Regions from separate parts of the Arthrobacter sp. sptzw32 genome, predicted to be linked through region 1. Evidence: riboswitches for the same ligand, from Rfam matches in the RefSeq annotation. Region 1 holds a riboswitch; each other region holds the start of a gene.
What was found. Region 1 has a riboswitch for thiamine pyrophosphate ahead of thiD (bifunctional hydroxymethylpyrimidine kinase/phosphomethylpyrimidine kinase). Riboswitches for the same ligand answer to the same signal wherever they lie in the genome.

Region 1 (5,635 bases):
GCCCCTTCGGTTCCCTTTTCATGGAACCCGCTTCCCCCACCTCCGTGCTGTTCCAGGCGCCGGACCTGAGCACCGTGGTGCGTCCGGCTCCCGCAGTAGCGGAAGAGGTTGGAGAGGACGACGCCGAGGACGGCGATGCGGAAGACGCCAACGGCCGCCGCAGGCGCCGGGGACGGGGCCGCCGCGGCCGCAGCCGCCTCGGAGAGCGGGAAGCCGACACCGACCTCGAAGGCAGCGAAGATGTTGACGGAGATGTCCCGGACGACGCCGACGAGGAGTCCGCGGGACAGGTGGAGGAAGGCGTCACGTCCCGCCGCCGCCGCCGCCGTCGCCGTGGCGACCAGGACCTCGAATTGACGGGTGGGGGAGACGACGATCCGCCCAACACGGTTACCCGCGTGCGCGCACCGCGCGCCGTGACTGAACCGGCCGTCAGTAACCGCGTCACCAGCGTCAAGGGATCCACCCGGCTGGAGGCGAAGAAGCAGCGCCGGCGCGAGTCGCGTGACACCGGCCGCCGCCGCACCGTCATTACCGAGGCCGAATTCCTTGCCCGCCGCGAGTCTGTCGACCGGCAGATGATTGTGCGCCAGCGCGACGACAGAATCCAGATCGCCGTCCTCGAAGACGGCGTCCTGGCCGAGCATTTTGTGTCGAAGACCCAGCAGGATTCCCTGATCGGCAACGTCTACCTCGGCAAGGTCCAGAACGTGCTGCCTTCCATGGAAGCCGCCTTCGTGGACATCGGGCGCGGCCGGAACGCCGTCCTTTACGCCGGTGAGGTGAACTGGGAAGCCGTCAACCTCGAGGGCAAGCAGCGCCGTATCGAAAATGCGCTCAAGTCCGGTGATACCGTGCTGGTCCAGGTGACCAAGGACCCCGTGGGACACAAGGGCGCACGCCTGACCAGCCAGATCTCACTCCCCGGCCGCTACCTGGTGTTCGTGCCCGGCGGTTCCATGACCGGCATCTCGCGCAAACTGCCCGACGTAGAACGCAACCGCCTCAAGCGCATCCTCAAGGACCGGCTCCCGGAGCAGGCGGGCGTCATTGTCCGCACCGCCGCCGAGGGAGCGTCCGAGGAAGAGCTGACACACGACATCAACCGCCTGCGCGCGCAGTGGGAAGGCATCGAAAGCCAGTCGAAGTCCACCAAGATCCTTGCTCCTGAGCTGCTGTACGGCGAACCGGACCTCACCATCAAGGTGGTCCGTGACGTCTTCAACGAAGACTTCTCCAAGCTGATCGTTTCGGGCGAGGAAGCCTGGGACACCATCGAGGCGTACGTCACCTATGTGGCGCCGGACCTGGTGGGACGCCTCGAAAAGTGGACCAAGGACCAGGACATCTTCGCTGCCTGGCGCATTGACGAGCAGATCCACAAGGCGCTGGAGCGGAAGGTCTTCCTCCCGTCCGGCGGTTCGCTGGTGATCGACCGCACCGAAGCCATGACCGTGGTGGACGTCAACACCGGCAAGTTCACCGGCAGCGGCGGCAACCTCGAAGAGACGGTGACCAAAAACAACCTCGAGGCTGCTGAGGAAGTGGTCCGCCAGCTCCGCCTCCGCGACATCGGCGGCATCATCGTCATCGACTTCATCGACATGGTCCTTGAATCCAACCGCGACCTCGTTCTGCGCCGCATGGTGGAATGCCTGGGACGCGACCGCACCAAGCACCAGGTTGCCGAAGTGACCTCCCTTGGCCTGGTGCAGATGACGCGAAAGCGGATGGGCACCGGACTCCTGGAAGTCTTCGGCGAGCAGTGCGAAGCGTGCGCCGGCCGCGGCGTCGTCACCCATGACGACCCCGTTGAGCACCGGCGGGCCAACATCGTGGCCGCCGAACACCACGTCCAGCGGACCGACAGCCGGCCGGAACCCCGCAGCGAAGGCCACCGCAATGACGCCCCGCGCATCGACAGCAGCCAGGCCGGCGTGCGTCCGGACCGGAAGCGGCGGCGGGGCCGTGGCGGCCAGCAGCCCGAGGTTGCCCCCGCGCCTGCCGTGCCCGTCCACACAGTCCAGCCCGACCCCTCTGACGCTGAGCGGCACGCGAAGGCGGAAGCCACCCGGCTGGCCCTTGCCAACATCGCCGCCGCCGCGCATGCAGCCCACTTGCACGACGACGAAGTGGCCGCAGCCAGGCAGGCTGCCGCGGACCATTCCGCGCCCGCCCCTGCCCCGGCTCCCGCAGTGGAAACAAACCGCGACGACGATGCGCGCCCGGCCGCCGTGCTGACCTTCGGCGGCGAGAAGGTGGTGCTGCCGTTCGTTGACCATGCTGAGGAGCAGCCGCAGAAGCCCGCACTGACCCTGGACCGGCTTGCCGAAGCGTTCGCCCACCTGGGCCAGCCGGCGCCCGCACAAGCGGAGCCTGAGCAGACCGAACCGGAGCAGAAACCGGCGGAGCGCGTGGAGCCGGTACAGCCGGCCCGCGTGCCTGCTGCAGCCGCTGCCGGGGAACCGGCGAAGGACTACACGGACCACACGCTGGAGCAGTCCCGGCAACGGCGCCCGCGGCGCAACCGCAGTGCCAGCCGTGCCCAGGGAGCAGCCAACGAAACCTCCGTGCAGCATCACGAAAGCGTGACGGCAGCCAGCACAGGGCATACCCACGAGGCAAAGGCTCCGGCGCCGGCCGGTGACGGCGGTGCCGGCCTTGAAAAAGCGTCAACAAAGCCCGCAGAGGCGCCCATCATCCTGGGCGTAGGCGTACCGGCCTCGGAGCTCTAGCCGGAGCGCTCACGGGCACGTACCGGCGCGTTTCAACAAGTCCCCGTTCAGTGGACAAAACCCCAGGAATTTCCAGGGGATTTGTCCACTGGGCGGGGACTTTTGCGTGCAGGGCCCGCAGGGCGGGATGCGGAGCTGCGCGCCATCAGCGTGCGGCTTCGGGTCGCAATGTGTCACCTTCAGCCTGGGGCGGGCAAAAAAGCTAGGCTGGGGAACCGACACGGGGTGCCGCGCAGAGAGCCGGCTGAGATTCAGACCCGTTGAACCTGTCCGGTTAGCACCGGCGAAGGGATGTCCTTTGTCTACGACTCTTGTAATGCCCGCAGCCACCCCTGGACCCGCCACTGCGGCGCCGGCATTGCCGGGCCGGCAGGTACCCAGGGTCCTGTCCATCGCCGGCTCGGATCCTTCCGGCGGTGCCGGTATCCAGGCGGATTTGAAAAGCATCGCGGCCCTCGGGGGGTACGGGATGGCAGCCATCACTGCCCTCACAGCCCAGAACACGCACGGAGTAAGGTCCGTTCACGTGCCCCCTGCAGCATTCCTGGCAGAGCAACTCGACGCCATCAGCGACGACATCACCATCGACGCCGTGAAAATCGGAATGCTCGGCAACGCCGACGTCATTGGAACGGTGGCGCAGTGGCTGCAGAAGGTGCGGCCCGCCGTCGTGGTCCTGGACCCAGTGATGGTTGCCACCAGCGGCGACCGGCTCCTGCACGAGTCTGCCGAAACGGTCCTGCGCGAACTCCTGCCGCTGGCACACCTCATCACCCCCAACCTCGCGGAGCTCGCCATGCTTGTGGGCGGGCAGTTGCAGGACAGCTGGGCCGGTGCGCTGGACCAGGGCCGCGCCCTCGCAGCCGCCAGCGGCGCAACCGTACTGGTCAAGGGCGGCCACCTGGACGGCAACGAGTGCCCGGACGCGCTGGTCAACACCCGGGGCCTGCTGTCCCATGAAGTGGTGGAGGTGCCAGGGGAGCGGCTTGCAACGACGAACAGCCACGGCACAGGCTGTTCGTTGTCCTCTGCAATGGCCACCGCCCAGGCGCGGCTGGGGGACTGGGAAGCGTCACTCCGGGAAGCCAAGCCGTGGCTCGCCGGCGCCCTCAAGGCCTCGGGAACCCTGGAGGTGGGGACAGGCAACGGGCCCGTGCATCATTTCCACCACCTGCAGCCGGTGCCGGCGGAAGGCAGCTTCGCGGCGCAGCTGCGGCGTGAGGCGCAGCCGGACCTGGAGGATATCTATGCCCTCGGCTTCATCCGCGACCTGGCTACGGGCAGCCTTCAGGAGCACCAGTTTGAGTACTACCTCGCGCAGGATGCCCTCTACCTCAACGGCTATTCACGGGTTCTGGCAAGGGCGAGTTCGCTGGCGCCCACCGAGGCGGAGCAACTGTTTTGGGCTGCTTCGGCCGGGCAGTGCCTGGAGGTCGAGTCGGAGCTTCACCGCTCCTGGCTGGGCGCGCGCTCGGTCCTGCCCCGGCTCGGCCCCGTCACCAAGTCCTACGTTGACCACCTGACGGCGGCCTCGGCGTCGGGCAGTTATGCGGTCCTCGCGGCGGCAGTCCTGCCCTGCTTCTGGCTGTACGCCGAGGTAGGCGCCACGCTCCACGCCCAGTTTGTTGCCGCCGGTGAACCTTCCGCGCACCCTTACGCGGAGTGGCTGCGCACCTATGCCGACGAAGACTTCGCCGCCGCCACCCGCAGGGCCATTGCCATAGTGGATGAAGCGGGACGCAGGGCCTCCGCTGCCGAGTGGGCCGCCATGATCACGGCATTCAAGCAGTCCTGCCGCCTGGAAGTGGACTTCTTCGACGCGCCGCGCCTCCATGCCTGACACCGTGGCCGCGGCCTTGCCGGTAGTATGGTGGGGCACGGTCCCGAGGCCGGGATTCAGCAGTGGTACTTATCACAGCCAGCCCGCCGGAACCAGCCTCATTTGCGGCCGAAGCCAAAATTAGCGTATTCTGGATCTTCGGTGCTTACGCCAACACTTGGGTTATGACCCCACGGCGTTGAGGCACAGCGAGAAACCAGGCTTTTATTGGCCGGTTCCGCACGCAAATTTTGTAATAAACGTCGAGAGAAGTGAGTTCCCAAGTGGTGTACGCGATTGTCCGCGCAGGCGGCCGCCAAGAGAAGGTTTCCGTTGGAGACTTCGTTACCCTTAACCGCGTCGCCGGTGGAGCTGGCAGCACTATCCAGCTGCCCGCACTGCTCCTGGTTGATGGTGACAAGGTCACCACCGCCGCTGCTGACCTGGCCAAGGTAACTGTTACGGCTGAGATCCTGAACGACCTCCGTGGTCCGAAGATTGTGATCCAGAAGTTCAAGAACAAGACCGGTTACAAGAAGCGCCAGGGTCACCGCCAGGAACTGACCAAGGTCAAGATCACTGGTATCCAGTAACCTTCGTTACTGTTCAGGTTTTTCAGCAGATCCCCAGAATTTAGAGGCAGGCATTTCAAATGGCACATAAAAAGGGCGCGAGCTCCACTCGCAACGGTCGTGATTCCAACGCTCAGTACCTCGGCGTGAAGCGCTTCGGCGGCCAAGTCGTCTCCGCAGGCGAGATCATCGTCCGCCAGCGTGGCACCCACTTCCACCCGGGCGCCGGCGTTGGCCGTGGCGGCGACGACACCCTGTTCGCACTGACCCCGGGAGCCGTTGAATTCGGCACCCGCCGCGGTCGTCGCGTCGTCAACATCGTTGCTGCTGCAGCTGCAGAGTAACAAACAGTTCTGAAGCGGTGGAGCGGGCCAGTTGGCCCGCTCCACTGTTCTTTTAACCGCATTACAATCGTCTTGGCGCCCCGCGGCGTCCAGGAAACAGCATTGAGGAGAACCACGTGGCCAGCTTTGTAGACCGGGTAGTACTGCACGTATCCGGCGGTGCCG
Region 2 (5,635 bases), on a different contig from region 1:
ATACTGTGGCCACTGCCCGAGGCAGTGGCACAGGCGGTTAAGAGCCGGCGGGATGCTTCTTAGGCTCGGCAACCGCCTGCAGCGCGGCTGCAGCTTCACGTACTGCCTCGGCCGCGCGCACGTCGCGGGCCGTGACCTCTCCCCCGGCATCGTGGGAGGTATACCGGAGGTACACCAGGTTGTACCGCCACTCCAGGTCAGGGTGGTGGTTTTGCTCCTCGGAGAGGCGCCCGACGGCGGCAATCAGCTCAAGCGCGGCAGCCGCCGTCGGCAGTGTGTATGAGGTCACCAGCGCACCCCCGCTGTACTGCCAGTCCGGCAGGACCGCCAGGGCGTCCTCGAGCCGCTCGGGAGAAAGAACGTCCTTGCCGGCCATAGCTGCTCCTTGCCTGGTGGCCGGCGCCCGCAGCACCAGGGGGGAGGCCTACAGGAACTCGGCCCGGCCCTCCATGGCCGAGGACGCCAGTGCATGTTCGCGGCGCGGTATCCTGCCGGCCGCTTGTGCCAGCCTACCGGCGATCACTGCGTGTTTGAAGGCTTCCCCCATCAGGGCAGGATTCTGTGCCCGGGTCACGGCCGTGGCCAGCAGGACGGCGTCGCAGCCCAGTTCCATGGCCAGGGCTGCGTCCGAGGCAGTGCCGATGCCGGCGTCCAGAACCACCGGCACTGAGGCGCGGGAGACGATCAGCTCGATATTGTGCGGGTTTAGGATGCCCAGTCCCGTGCCGATCGGTGCCCCCAGCGGCATCACGGCAGTGGCCCCGAGGTTCTCGAGCCGCAGGGCAAGGACAGGGTCGTCGTTGGTGTACGCAAAAACCTTGAATCCCCTGTTGACGAGCTGCTCCGTGGCGTCCACCAGTTCGACGGCGTCCGGCAGCAGGGTCTGTTCGTCGGCAATGACTTCCAGTTTCACCCAATCTGTTTCCAGCGCCTCACGGGCCAGTTCGGCGGTCAGCACGGCGTCCCGGGCAGTAAAGCAGCCGGCGGTGTTGGGCAGTACGCGGATGCCGTGGTCCATGAGCAGCTGGAATAGTGAACCCGTTTCCGCGGTGGAGTACCGCCGCATGGCCACGGTGGTCAGGGCGGTTCCGGAGGCCAGGAGGGCCGCTCCCAGGCCGTCAAGGCTGGGGGCACCGCCGGTGCCCATGATGAGCCGGGAGGTCAGCGCGACACCGTCGATCACCAGCGGATCGTCCTGGCCGGTTGAGCTTGAGGTGGTGATGGTTTCGGTCATGGTGTCAGCCTCCCTGTACGGCCGTGACGAGCTCGACTTCGTCGCCGTCCGCGAGCGCGATGGCGGACCACTGGCTGCGCGGCACTACCTCCGAGTTGTGCGCGACAGCCACGCCAAGCTTCCGGCCGTCGGTGGCCTGGCCGGTGGCAGCGAGGGGGCGTCCGGTGACCTCGCTGACGAGCGCGCTTATGGAGGCGCCCTCGGGTACAAGGTGCCGGGTTCCGTTCAAGGTGATGTTCATGCTGTTTCCTTTTGGCGTAAGCGGTTGGTGGACGGGTAGCCGGAGCGGGAGAAACGGCCAGGGTTGAAGGCCGCCCACCGCGGGTCCGGCCCGCCGTCCAAAAGGTCCCGGCAGACGGCGGCAGCCGCCGGAGCCAGCAGGACTCCGTGGCGGAAGAAGCCGGTGGCAATGATGAGCCCGGCGACATAACGGGCGTCCCGGCCGGCCGGCCCGGACGCCGCGGGTACCCGCCCGAGCAGCGGTGCGTTGTCCGGCGTTCCGGGGCGGGCCCGGGCGGTGGCTTCCAGCAGTTCAAGTTCGGCGACGGCGGGGACCAGCACCAGCGCGTCCCGGAGCAGCTGGTATACGCCGCCGGCGGAAACGGCATCAGCGGCCGAGGGGGCATCCTCGCGCTGGGTTGCCCCGACCACCACTGTGCCGTCCCGGCGCGGGACGATGTAGACCGGGACGCCGTGCACCAGCCCGCGGACGGTGGACGTGACCAGGGGTTGCACATGCTTGGGAACGGCAAGGCGCAGGATGTCCCCGTAGACGGGCCGCAGCGGCAGATGCAGATTGCCGGGCAGTGCTTCCAGCGCTGCCGCGTGCAGCCCGTTCGCCACCACCGTTTCGGCGGCCAACACGGCACCCCCGCCTGCCAGGCGTACCCCGGCGACCCTTCCGTTCTGCCACAGCAGCCCGGCCGCGCGGGCAGGGACTGCATAACCGTCGACGGCGCCGGCTGCTGCGGTGCCGTGCCCTGCGGCGCGGCCCCTGCTCCCGCCTCCGTTACCCGCACGCCCGCCGGCCAGGGCGGCCTGCAGGCAGGCCACCAGCAGCCGCGGATCCACCTGGTGGTCCGCCGGGGTGTCCAGTGCACAGGAAATCCCGGGACTGAGCAGCGGCTCCCGCTGCCGCGCTGCCCGGACGGTGAGCGGTTCAACGGAGAGGCCGTTCGCCTGCTGGACTGTGCGCAGGTCCATCAGGGCGCGGCGGTCCCCGGCGTCGGCTCCCACGGCGAGGGTCGGCGTCGTAATGTATCCCGGATCTGTCCCTGAAGCTGCAGCGAGGCCGGCGGCGAAAGCCGGCCAGCGTACGGAGGCCTCCAGCATGAATTCCAGGAGGTCCTCCTCCTGGTAGTGCAGCTCGCTCACCGGAGCCAGCATTCCTGCGGCAGCCCAGCTCGCCCCCGACCCCGGCGCGTCGTCGATGACCACCACTGCGCGGCCGGAGCGCTGCGCCTCCCACGCGATGCTGTGGCCGATGACTCCGCCGCCGATGACGGCGACGTCGGCGTGGACGATGTTGTCCGCCCGCCCGGACTGGGCGTTGAGAGAGCTGCCTGAAGGTGCGCCCATGTGTCTCCTTCCCTACGCCGGCATTAACCGGATCAGGTCAAGCGGTCGGCTCTGACGCCCTCTCAGCCCGGCGCTTTGTGACAGCTGCCGCGGGCTCCCGCAGTACGAGGCCAGTGTAGAGGAACTAGGCTTTGGTCCATGAATGTGTCCCACGCCCCTGCCGCCGGCACTGACGTCCTTGGCAGCGCGAAGATCAGCAACGGCCTTCACGCTGCCCGCCTTTATCTCTGCACCGATGCGCGCACGGACCGCGGGGATTTCGGGGATTTCGTTGATGCCGCTTTTTCCGGTGGCGTGGACATCATCCAGCTCAGGGACAAGAACATCGAGGCAGCCGAGGAGCTCGAACTGCTGGCCGTCCTCAAGGAAGCGGCAGAGCGGCACGGCCGGCTTTGGGCCGTCAATGACAGGGCGGATATCGCCGTATTGTCCGGTGCCCCGGTGTTCCATATCGGCCAAAAGGATCTGCCCCTCGAGGCTGCGCGGACCCTGCTCAACGGCAATGCCGCCATTGGCCTCTCCAGCCACAGCCCGGCGCAGGTGGACGCCGCCCTGGCTGCAGCCTCGGCTCCGGCAGGCTTGGATTACTTCTGTGTAGGCCCGGTTTGGGCTACCCCCACCAAACCGGGACGGGCCGCGGTAGGGCTCGACCTGGTGAAGTACGCCGCAGAAGCTGCGCGGACGGCCGGCCTGGAAGGGCAGTCCGACGACGGCCTCCCCTGGTTCGCGATTGGGGGCATTGACCATGGCAACGTGGAGCAGGTGGTGGCTGCAGGCGCGCGCAGGATCGTGGTGGTCCGCGCCATTACGGAAGCTTCCGATCCGGCAGCGGCCGCCGCTGCGCTACTCGCGGCGCTGGACGCCCGGAAGCCCTGACTTCGGGCGCCCGAGCGACGGCGTCCGCGGCGGGATCAGCAACGTGGGGTGATCCGGGCCCGGCACCTGCATTATGGCCGGGATTCGGGCTAGGCTGATTTTCGTGTCACACCATCGGCTGGCTCCCAACGTCCACGAGCACAACAACGCGCTCGAGGCGGCCCTGAGCGCCCTGCGGACCGAGCTGGAGTTGCCGGGCGCCTACCCGGAGGACGCGGTGGCTGACGCAAAGGCGGCCGTCGAGTCCCTGCAGCTCCCCAGCCATGACCTCACCGGCATCGAATTCATCACCATCGATCCGGCGTCGTCGACGGACCTGGACCAGGCCCTGTTCATCGAGCCGGACGGCGACGGCTACCACGTGCTGTATGCCATTGCGGATGTGCCCGCCTTCGTGGCCCCCGGCGGGCCCCTGGACGCGGAAACGCGCCGGCGCGGCCAGACGTTCTATGCCCCCGATGGGCGGATCCCCTTGCATCCGGAGGTCATCAGCGAACAGGCCGGAAGCCTCCTCCCCGGCCAGGACTGCTCCGCGTTCGTCTGGGACTTCCGCCTGGACAGCGCCGCCGGGGTGCAGTCCGTAGCGGTAAAGCGGGCCCGGATGCGCAGCCGCGCGAAGCTCAGCTACAAGGGCGTGCAGGCCGAGCTCGACGCCGGCACCGCGGCCCCGGTGCTGCTGCTCCTTAGGGAGGTGGGGCTCAAGCGCGTGGAGCTGGAGCGGGCCCGCGGCGGTGCCAGCCTGAACATGCCGGAACAGGAGATCGTCCAGCTTCCCGACGGCGGCTACCGGATTGCCGCCGCTCCCCAGCTTCCGGTGGAGGACTGGAACGCACAGATATCCCTCATGACCGGAATGGCTGCGGCCCAGCTCATGCTGGCGGGGAAGGTGGGCATCCTGCGCACCATGCCTTCCCCGGACGAGCGCTCCCTGAATCACTTCCGGCTGCAGACCGAGGCCCTGGGCAAGCCCTGGGACGGCGAAGTCAGCTACGGCGAATACCTGCGGAGCCTGGACCCGACGGAACCCCGCCAGCTGGCCATCATGCACTCCGCCGGCATGCTGTTCCGGGGCGCCGCCTACACGGCCTTTGACGGGTCCGTCCCGGAGGACGCGGTGCAATCGGCCATCGGCGCCGCCTATGCGCACACCACCGCCCCGCTGCGCCGGCTGGTGGACCGCTTTGTGCTGGTGATTTGCGAGGCTTTGAGCAGCGGCGGCGAAGTGCCGGGATGGGCGAGGGAGGCCCTTCCGTCCCTGCCCGAGATCATGGCCGGCTCCGACCAGCTGGCATCCCGGATGGAGCGCACGGCCCTGGATACCGTGGAGGCGGCCCTGCTGGTCAACCACGTGGGGCAGGAATTTGATGCCATTGTCATCTCCGGGTCCAAACCGCAAAAAGAGAACGGCAGGAACGGCAACGGCAACGGGAAGAACGGCCATGGCAACGGCGGTTCGGGGATCGTCCAGATCGCAGATCCGGCGGTGACTGCCCGCTGCGCCGGCGAACTGGAGTCCGGCACCAAGGTCCGGGTCCGCCTGGTCTCCTCCGATATCGCCACGCGGGAAGTCCATTTCGAGCTCGTCGAGTAGCGGCGGCACGGCCCGCAACTACGGCCCCTGGCGGCCAAAGCCGGGAATCGGGCTGTTGCGGCTAGACTGAAGAAGTAGAAATGGATGCCCGGTCGTTGATTTCCTTGAAACCAACAAGCCCGCCCCTACGCGATCTTGAGATACACCCGTTGGTCACCAGTGCCAGCAATTAGATAGCCCGCGATCGGCTTCCACTGGAATTGCGTGTGCGCCCGAGCGTGCTCCGGAACAGCCTTGCGGCCGGCCCGTTGAGCAGGCAGCGCCATTGCCCAAATGAATAAGGAAACTCCCCAGTGAGTGAATTGCATACCCACCAGCTTCTGACCGACGAGACCGGCACCGAAGTTATCGAGCCC
Region 3 (5,635 bases), on a different contig from region 1:
CTGTTGCCGCGCAGGTTCAGCTCCTGTCTCATCGCACTACCGGCTCTGCTGCCAGGCGCAGTTCCGTTCCACCCAGCGCCGCCGTGAACTCAGCATCGTGGGTCACGGATACCACGGCTGTGCCGGCGTCCAGGAGTTCAGAGAGGAACGATGCCAGCTCAGCCCACGTGTTGGCGTCCTGCCCGAAGGTGGGTTCGTCCAGGATCAGGACCTGCGGATGCGCGGCCAGGACCGTTGCTACGGAAAGCCGACGCTTCTCGCCGCCCGAAAGTGTGTAGGGGTTCGCATCAACCAGTTCGGTGAGCCGAAGCCGCTCCAGCAGCTCATCCACCCGCTCTTCCCCGTGCCCGAGGTGGCGCGGACCAAAGCGCAGTTCGTCCAGCACGTTCCCGGTCACGAACTGGTGCTCAGGTTCCTGGAAAACGGTGCCCATGCGTTCAATCAGCTGCTCCGCCTTCCACTTGTACGGGTCGATTCCCGCCCCACGGCTAAGCGCCAGGGTGGCCGAAACTTTCCCGGCAACGGGCTCCAGCAGCCCGGCGAGGGTCAGCGCAAGGGTGGACTTTCCTGCGCCGTTGGGTCCGGTGATGGCCAGCGCCCGCCCTGCCCGGACCTGCGCCGAGATGCCTTGCCGGACCGGTACTGGCGGCAGTTTGCGCAAGCCCTTGCGGCGGGCACGTTCACGGGATACGGCCAGGTTTTCGGCGGCAAGCAGCAGGTCCCCGGAGCCGGGAGCCGGATCCGCCGTGCGTGGGCGGGTGGCCGGAACATACCCGGGCACCCAGACCCCGGCCGCAATGAGCATGCTCCGGGCTTCGCCGAGAACCTGGTCCGGAGGCCCGTCCAGGAGCACCCCCGGGTCGGTCGAAGAACCGGGCTGCAGCACCACAATGCGGTCCACCAGGTCCTTCCAGACGGAGACGCGGTGCTCCACCACCACCAGGGTTGCTCCGGTTTTGTCGAGACAGCGCCCGACGGCGTCGCGCACCTCCACCACCCCGGCGGGATCCAGGTTGGCTGTCGGCTCGTCGAGGAGAAGCAGCCCCGGCCGCATCGCAAGGATGCCGGCCAGGGCCAGCCGCTGTTTCTGGCCGCCTGACAGTGCAGACGTTGGATGGTCCAGCGGCAGGTGGGACAGCCCGACGTCGTCCAAAGCCTCGTGCACCCGGGTCCAGATACGGTCCCGGGGCACAGCAAGGTTCTCGGCACCGAAGGCCACGTCGTCCCCCACCCGTGACAGGACCACCTGTGTCTCCGGGTCCTGCTGCATCAACCCGGCACGGCCGCGCTGATCGCGGGGGGAGGCGCCGTCGACCAGCAGCGAACCCGACTCGTCGGAGTCGCCGGCCTCGCCGTCGTCGTTCGCATCCCCCAGCACCCCCGCCAACGCATGGAGGAGCGTGGACTTGCCGGCTCCGGACGGGCCAAGCAGGAGCACGCGCTCCCCTGGCCGGATGTCCAGGTCAAGGGCACGGACAGCAGGCCTGGAACGCCCGGCATGCCGCCAGCCCCAGCCGCGCGCGGTGACGGCAGCCGGGCGCGCCGCCACGGACGCGCCGTGGACGGAAGGCGCTGCCATCAGGAGAAAACCGGCTCCGTGGCTGCCTTCCGCGAGGCAAAGGAGCTCAGGACACCGGTCCTGGCCAGGCCGCGGGTGGCGATCCATGACAGCGCCCCGGCGATGACGGCACCGGAGATCGCGGTGAAGATAATGTACGCAAGCTTGTCGCCGCCCGAGTAGGCAATGTTCCAGCCCCAGGGAGCAAAGGAGTCATTGAGGCCGCAGAACAGCCCGGCAGCAGCACCGGCGAGGAGGGACGCCGGCAGGTTGAACTTCCGGTACACGAAAATCGCGAAAATGATTTCCGCACCCAGGCCCTGGACGAAGCCGGAGAACAGCACCGAGGCACCGTACTGCGAACCCATCAGCAGTTCACCGGTGGCTGCCACGGTTTCGCAGAACAGGGCGGCGCCCGGTTTGCGGATGATCAGCATGCCCAGCACCGCCGGGATCATCCAGCCGCCGGCGATCAGTCCGGTAAGCGGCGGGTAAAGGGCGTTCATCGGCGCAGACACTGCTGCGGCACCCTGGGACCACGCCCAGAAAATGACGCCGCCTGCGATGGCGATCAACGCCGCCACCACGATGTCCACAACGCGCCAGGACCTGCTGGTGGTCTTCTTGATTGCTGTAGTTGCCATGCGATCCTCCTGAGGAACAGGAGGGGAAAGAACCGCAGCGGCAAACCACTGCGGAGCTTCGAGAACTCGACTCCCTTGCGCCGGTACTAACCGGATCAGGTTCGAGGGTCTGCGGCTGTCCGCACTCTCAGCGCCCACCTGCGGCTCCTGGCTTGGCCAGTGATGCCCGACGGCGGCGCTCCCCTGTCGTTGAATGATTCTGTGAGTAAATAATTGCCCTTGTGGGCGGGGTCCAGTTTACACCGGAGGAAGGGTAGATTGTGGGCCATGACCGCCAATTCACCGCATGTGACTGAGTTCGATCCGGATTCGGATGCCGTCCAGCCGGAGGGATCGCTGCAGGCCCTTATCGCCCGAATAGAGGGCGAAATCCGGGAGCTCCAGTTTCCAGGCTTCTCCATGGACGACGCACTGAACCTGGGGCTGCTGCTTGTGGAGTTGGGGAAGGAGGGCCAGTTCCCCATCGCGATAGACATCACCAAGGGTGAGCAGGTCCTGTTCCATGTCGCCCTGGCGGGGGCCACCCCGGACAACGAGCACTGGATCCGCGCCAAACAGAGAACGGCGGCCCGGTACGAGGTGCCCTCCCTGCTGGTGGGGCTGCGCGCCCGGACCCGCGGCGGACGGATCGAAGACCAGGGCTGGTTTGATCAGCGCCGGTATGCGGCACATGGCGGCTCCTTCCCGGTATATGTCGCCGGAGTGGGAGCGGTGGCTACGGTCACTGTTTCAGGGCTTCCCCAGGTGCAGGACCATGACCTGGTGGTACAGGCGCTGCGCGAGATCCTCAGCTCCATGCGAACGGACTGACGCGGGTTCCCAACCAGGGCGATGGACTCCCCTTGGATGCCGGGAGTACATTCGAGACGGGTGGCGGAAGTTCCAAACAGGAGGGGGCGCCATGCTCGGTAATACAGCCGAAAACCAGGTGCGGGCAGCGGTGGACAAGGCCGAGGAAGAAATGATTTACATCGGCCCCGACCACCCCTACTATCCTTTGCTGGCTGAACTGGTATCCGCCGTCGGAAACGCCTGGCAGCAGGGGTATGAGCACGGCCGCCGCGGCGGGCACCAGCCAAACCCCTACGTGTGGATCGTCCCGGAAGGGTGAGCCCGCCGGCTGCGCGGACGCTGCCGGCAGTGGCCGGCGGGCAGCAGCACCGGCAGGCGCACTTAGCTTTTATTAGTAACCATGCTTACTATGTTGTCTCCAGGCTTTTGAGGAGACAGGTCATGACAGTCAGCACCCGGGCCACCGGCGCGAGGACGGGCCTGCAGAAGGCTGCCTTCGTAACCGGCGCCCTCTTCCTGCTGGTGGGTGTCCTGGGGTTTGTCCCCGGGATCACCAGCAACTACGACTCCCTGGGCATGGCCGGACAGGGCTCCGGAGCCCTGCTGTTGAACCTCTTCCAGGTGTCGGTCCTTCACAATATCGTGCACCTTGCCTTCGGGGCGGCCGGACTGCTGCTGGCCCGGACCCACCAGAAGGCACGAAGCTTCCTGATCTACGGGGGCGTCGTGTACCTGGTTCTCTGGCTTTACGGCTTCCTGGTGGGGGACGAAACTCCCGCCAACTTTGTCCCACTCAACGGCGCCGACAACTGGCTCCACCTGGCCCTGAGTTCGACCATGATCATTCTCGCCATCCTGCTGGCCCCCCGAACCACCCCGCGGCGCAGCCGCGGCGCAACCTGAACGACCGCCCTGACCGAAACCGCCACCGTCGACGGCCAAGCACCCGGCAGCACCGCTGCCGCCCTAAGGAGCAATCATGAAGATCCCTGAACCCCGAGGTCCCATCAGCACCGCCCTGTTCCGGGTCCTGGCAGCAACAGCCGGGGCCGGTGACAGCTCCCCCGCCGTTGAGGAACTGCGCCGGCTGGTGGTGACACAGCTGGGCACGGCCACCGACATCATCGGCGACGACGACGTCCAGCTGGCACTTTTCTCCCTCTACGAGCTGCACTACTCCGGCCTTGAAGGTGTCAGTGATGAGTGGGAGTGGGAGCCGGGCCTCATCCAGGTCCGCCGCCTGCTCGAAAGGCCTTTCGAAGAGGCGCTCCGGGCAGCCGCCCAGTCGGCAGCCGGGGAGCTGGACCTCCCCCCTGCCGCGGAAATGACCAGCGACGCCGTGGCCGACGTCCTCTTCGGCCTGGCCGCCACGGACACCGGTCCCAGCGTGTCCCGGTATGTGGCCAAGAAGGCAACCCTGGACCAGCTCAAGGAGTTCCTGGTCCACAAGTCGGTCTACCAGCTCAAGGAAGCGGACCCGCACACCTGGGCCATTCCCCGGCTTACCGGCAGGGCGAAGGCTGCACTGGTGGAGATCCAGGCGGACGAGTACGGCGGAGGGCGCCCGGACCGCATGCACAGCGCGCTTTTTGCCCGCACCATGCGGGGCCTGGGGATGGACGATCACTACGGCGCCTACGTGAACGCCGTCCCCGCCGTCTCCCTCGCGGCGGTCAACATGATGTCCCTGTTCGGGCTCAACCGGCGGCTGCGCGGCGCAATCACCGGGCATCTGGCCATCTATGAGATGACCTCTTCCCAGCCCAACCGGCTGTATGGCAGCGGTTTCCGCCGTCACGGCTTCGACGCCGAGGTGACCCACTACTTCGACGAACATGTGGAAGCCGACGCGGTCCACGAGCAGATCGCCGGCCGCGACCTCGCAGGAGGACTCGTGGAGGCCGAACCCGAGCTGCTCGGGGACGTCCTGTTCGGGGCGACAGCCGTGATGGCCGTTGACGGCAGGCTCTCGTCACACCTTTTGGCGTGCTGGGAGAACGGGCAGACCTCGCTGAGGGCGGCAGTGCCGGCAGCAGCGTGAGTACCACAGCCCTGGGGCAGCCTGCGGAGTACATCCTGCCGCTGCGCTGGACCGATGATTCGGGCCTGCCGGAGCTGGTTGCCTATCTCGAGCGACTCGGCGGGTGGATCCCGGTGACCATCGTGGACGGGTCCGGTCCGGAGCTGTTCGAGCGGCACCGGGACGCTTTCCCGCCTGTTGTCCGCCATATCCGCCCGGAGGGTGCCGGTAACGGAAACGGCAAGGTGGCCGGCGTGGTGACGGGCGTCCGGGCCGCCCGGGCGGAACTGCTGGTGATAGCCGACGACGACGTGCGCTACACGCGCGAATCACTCACCGCCGCCGTTAGTCACCTCGCGTCTGCGGACGTTGTGAGGCCGCAGAACTACTTCGATCCCCTGCCCTGGCACGGGTGGTGGGACACGTCCAGGTCCCTGATCAACCGGGCATGGTCGGCAGACTTCCCGGGTACGCTGGCCGTGCGCCGGAGCGCGCTGCTGGCAACCGGCGGCTACGATCCGGTGCTTTTCGAAAACCTGGAGCTGATCAGGACCGTCAAGGCAGCGGGGGGCAGGGAGAAAATCGTTCCGGACCTGTTCGTTGCCCGCACGCCGCCCGAGC

Region 2: it holds a riboswitch for thiamine pyrophosphate, as region 1 does, so the genes downstream of both, AC5RVN_RS01690 (FAD-dependent oxidoreductase) here and thiD (bifunctional hydroxymethylpyrimidine kinase/phosphomethylpyrimidine kinase) in region 1, are expected to answer to the same signal.
Region 3: it holds a riboswitch for thiamine pyrophosphate, as region 1 does, so the genes downstream of both, AC5RVN_RS09195 (ECF transporter S component) here and thiD (bifunctional hydroxymethylpyrimidine kinase/phosphomethylpyrimidine kinase) in region 1, are expected to answer to the same signal.

Annotation. Positions count from the first base shown of each region.
Region 1 is NZ_JBNHEZ010000002.1:33,685-39,319, forward strand. It holds gene AC5RVN_RS03630 (Rne/Rng family ribonuclease) at 1-2,735, shown strand, start outside; TPP riboswitch at 2,947-3,044, shown strand; gene thiD (bifunctional hydroxymethylpyrimidine kinase/phosphomethylpyrimidine kinase) at 3,052-4,575, shown strand; gene rplU (50S ribosomal protein L21) at 4,839-5,147, shown strand; gene rpmA (50S ribosomal protein L27) at 5,207-5,470, shown strand; gene obgE (GTPase ObgE) at 5,587-5,635, shown strand, end outside.
Region 2 is NZ_JBNHEZ010000001.1:348,339-353,973, reverse strand. It holds gene AC5RVN_RS01705 (4a-hydroxytetrahydrobiopterin dehydratase) at 38-376, opposite strand; gene AC5RVN_RS01700 (thiazole synthase) at 425-1,234, opposite strand; gene thiS (sulfur carrier protein ThiS) at 1,239-1,475, opposite strand; gene AC5RVN_RS01690 (FAD-dependent oxidoreductase) at 1,472-2,812, opposite strand; TPP riboswitch at 2,805-2,923, opposite strand; gene thiE (thiamine phosphate synthase) at 2,951-3,688, shown strand; gene AC5RVN_RS01680 (RNB domain-containing ribonuclease) at 3,792-5,279, shown strand; gene AC5RVN_RS01675 (DEAD/DEAH box helicase) at 5,573-5,635, shown strand, end outside.
Region 3 is NZ_JBNHEZ010000004.1:53,015-58,649, reverse strand. It holds gene AC5RVN_RS09205 (energy-coupling factor transporter transmembrane component T family protein) at 1-32, opposite strand, end outside; gene AC5RVN_RS09200 (ABC transporter ATP-binding protein) at 29-1,579, opposite strand; gene AC5RVN_RS09195 (ECF transporter S component) at 1,579-2,202, opposite strand; TPP riboswitch at 2,257-2,397, opposite strand; gene AC5RVN_RS09190 (heme-degrading domain-containing protein) at 2,470-3,012, shown strand; gene AC5RVN_RS09185 (hypothetical protein) at 3,104-3,313, shown strand; gene AC5RVN_RS09180 (DUF4383 domain-containing protein) at 3,436-3,897, shown strand; gene AC5RVN_RS09175 (iron-containing redox enzyme family protein) at 3,974-5,035, shown strand; gene AC5RVN_RS09170 (glycosyltransferase family 2 protein) at 5,032-5,635, shown strand, end outside.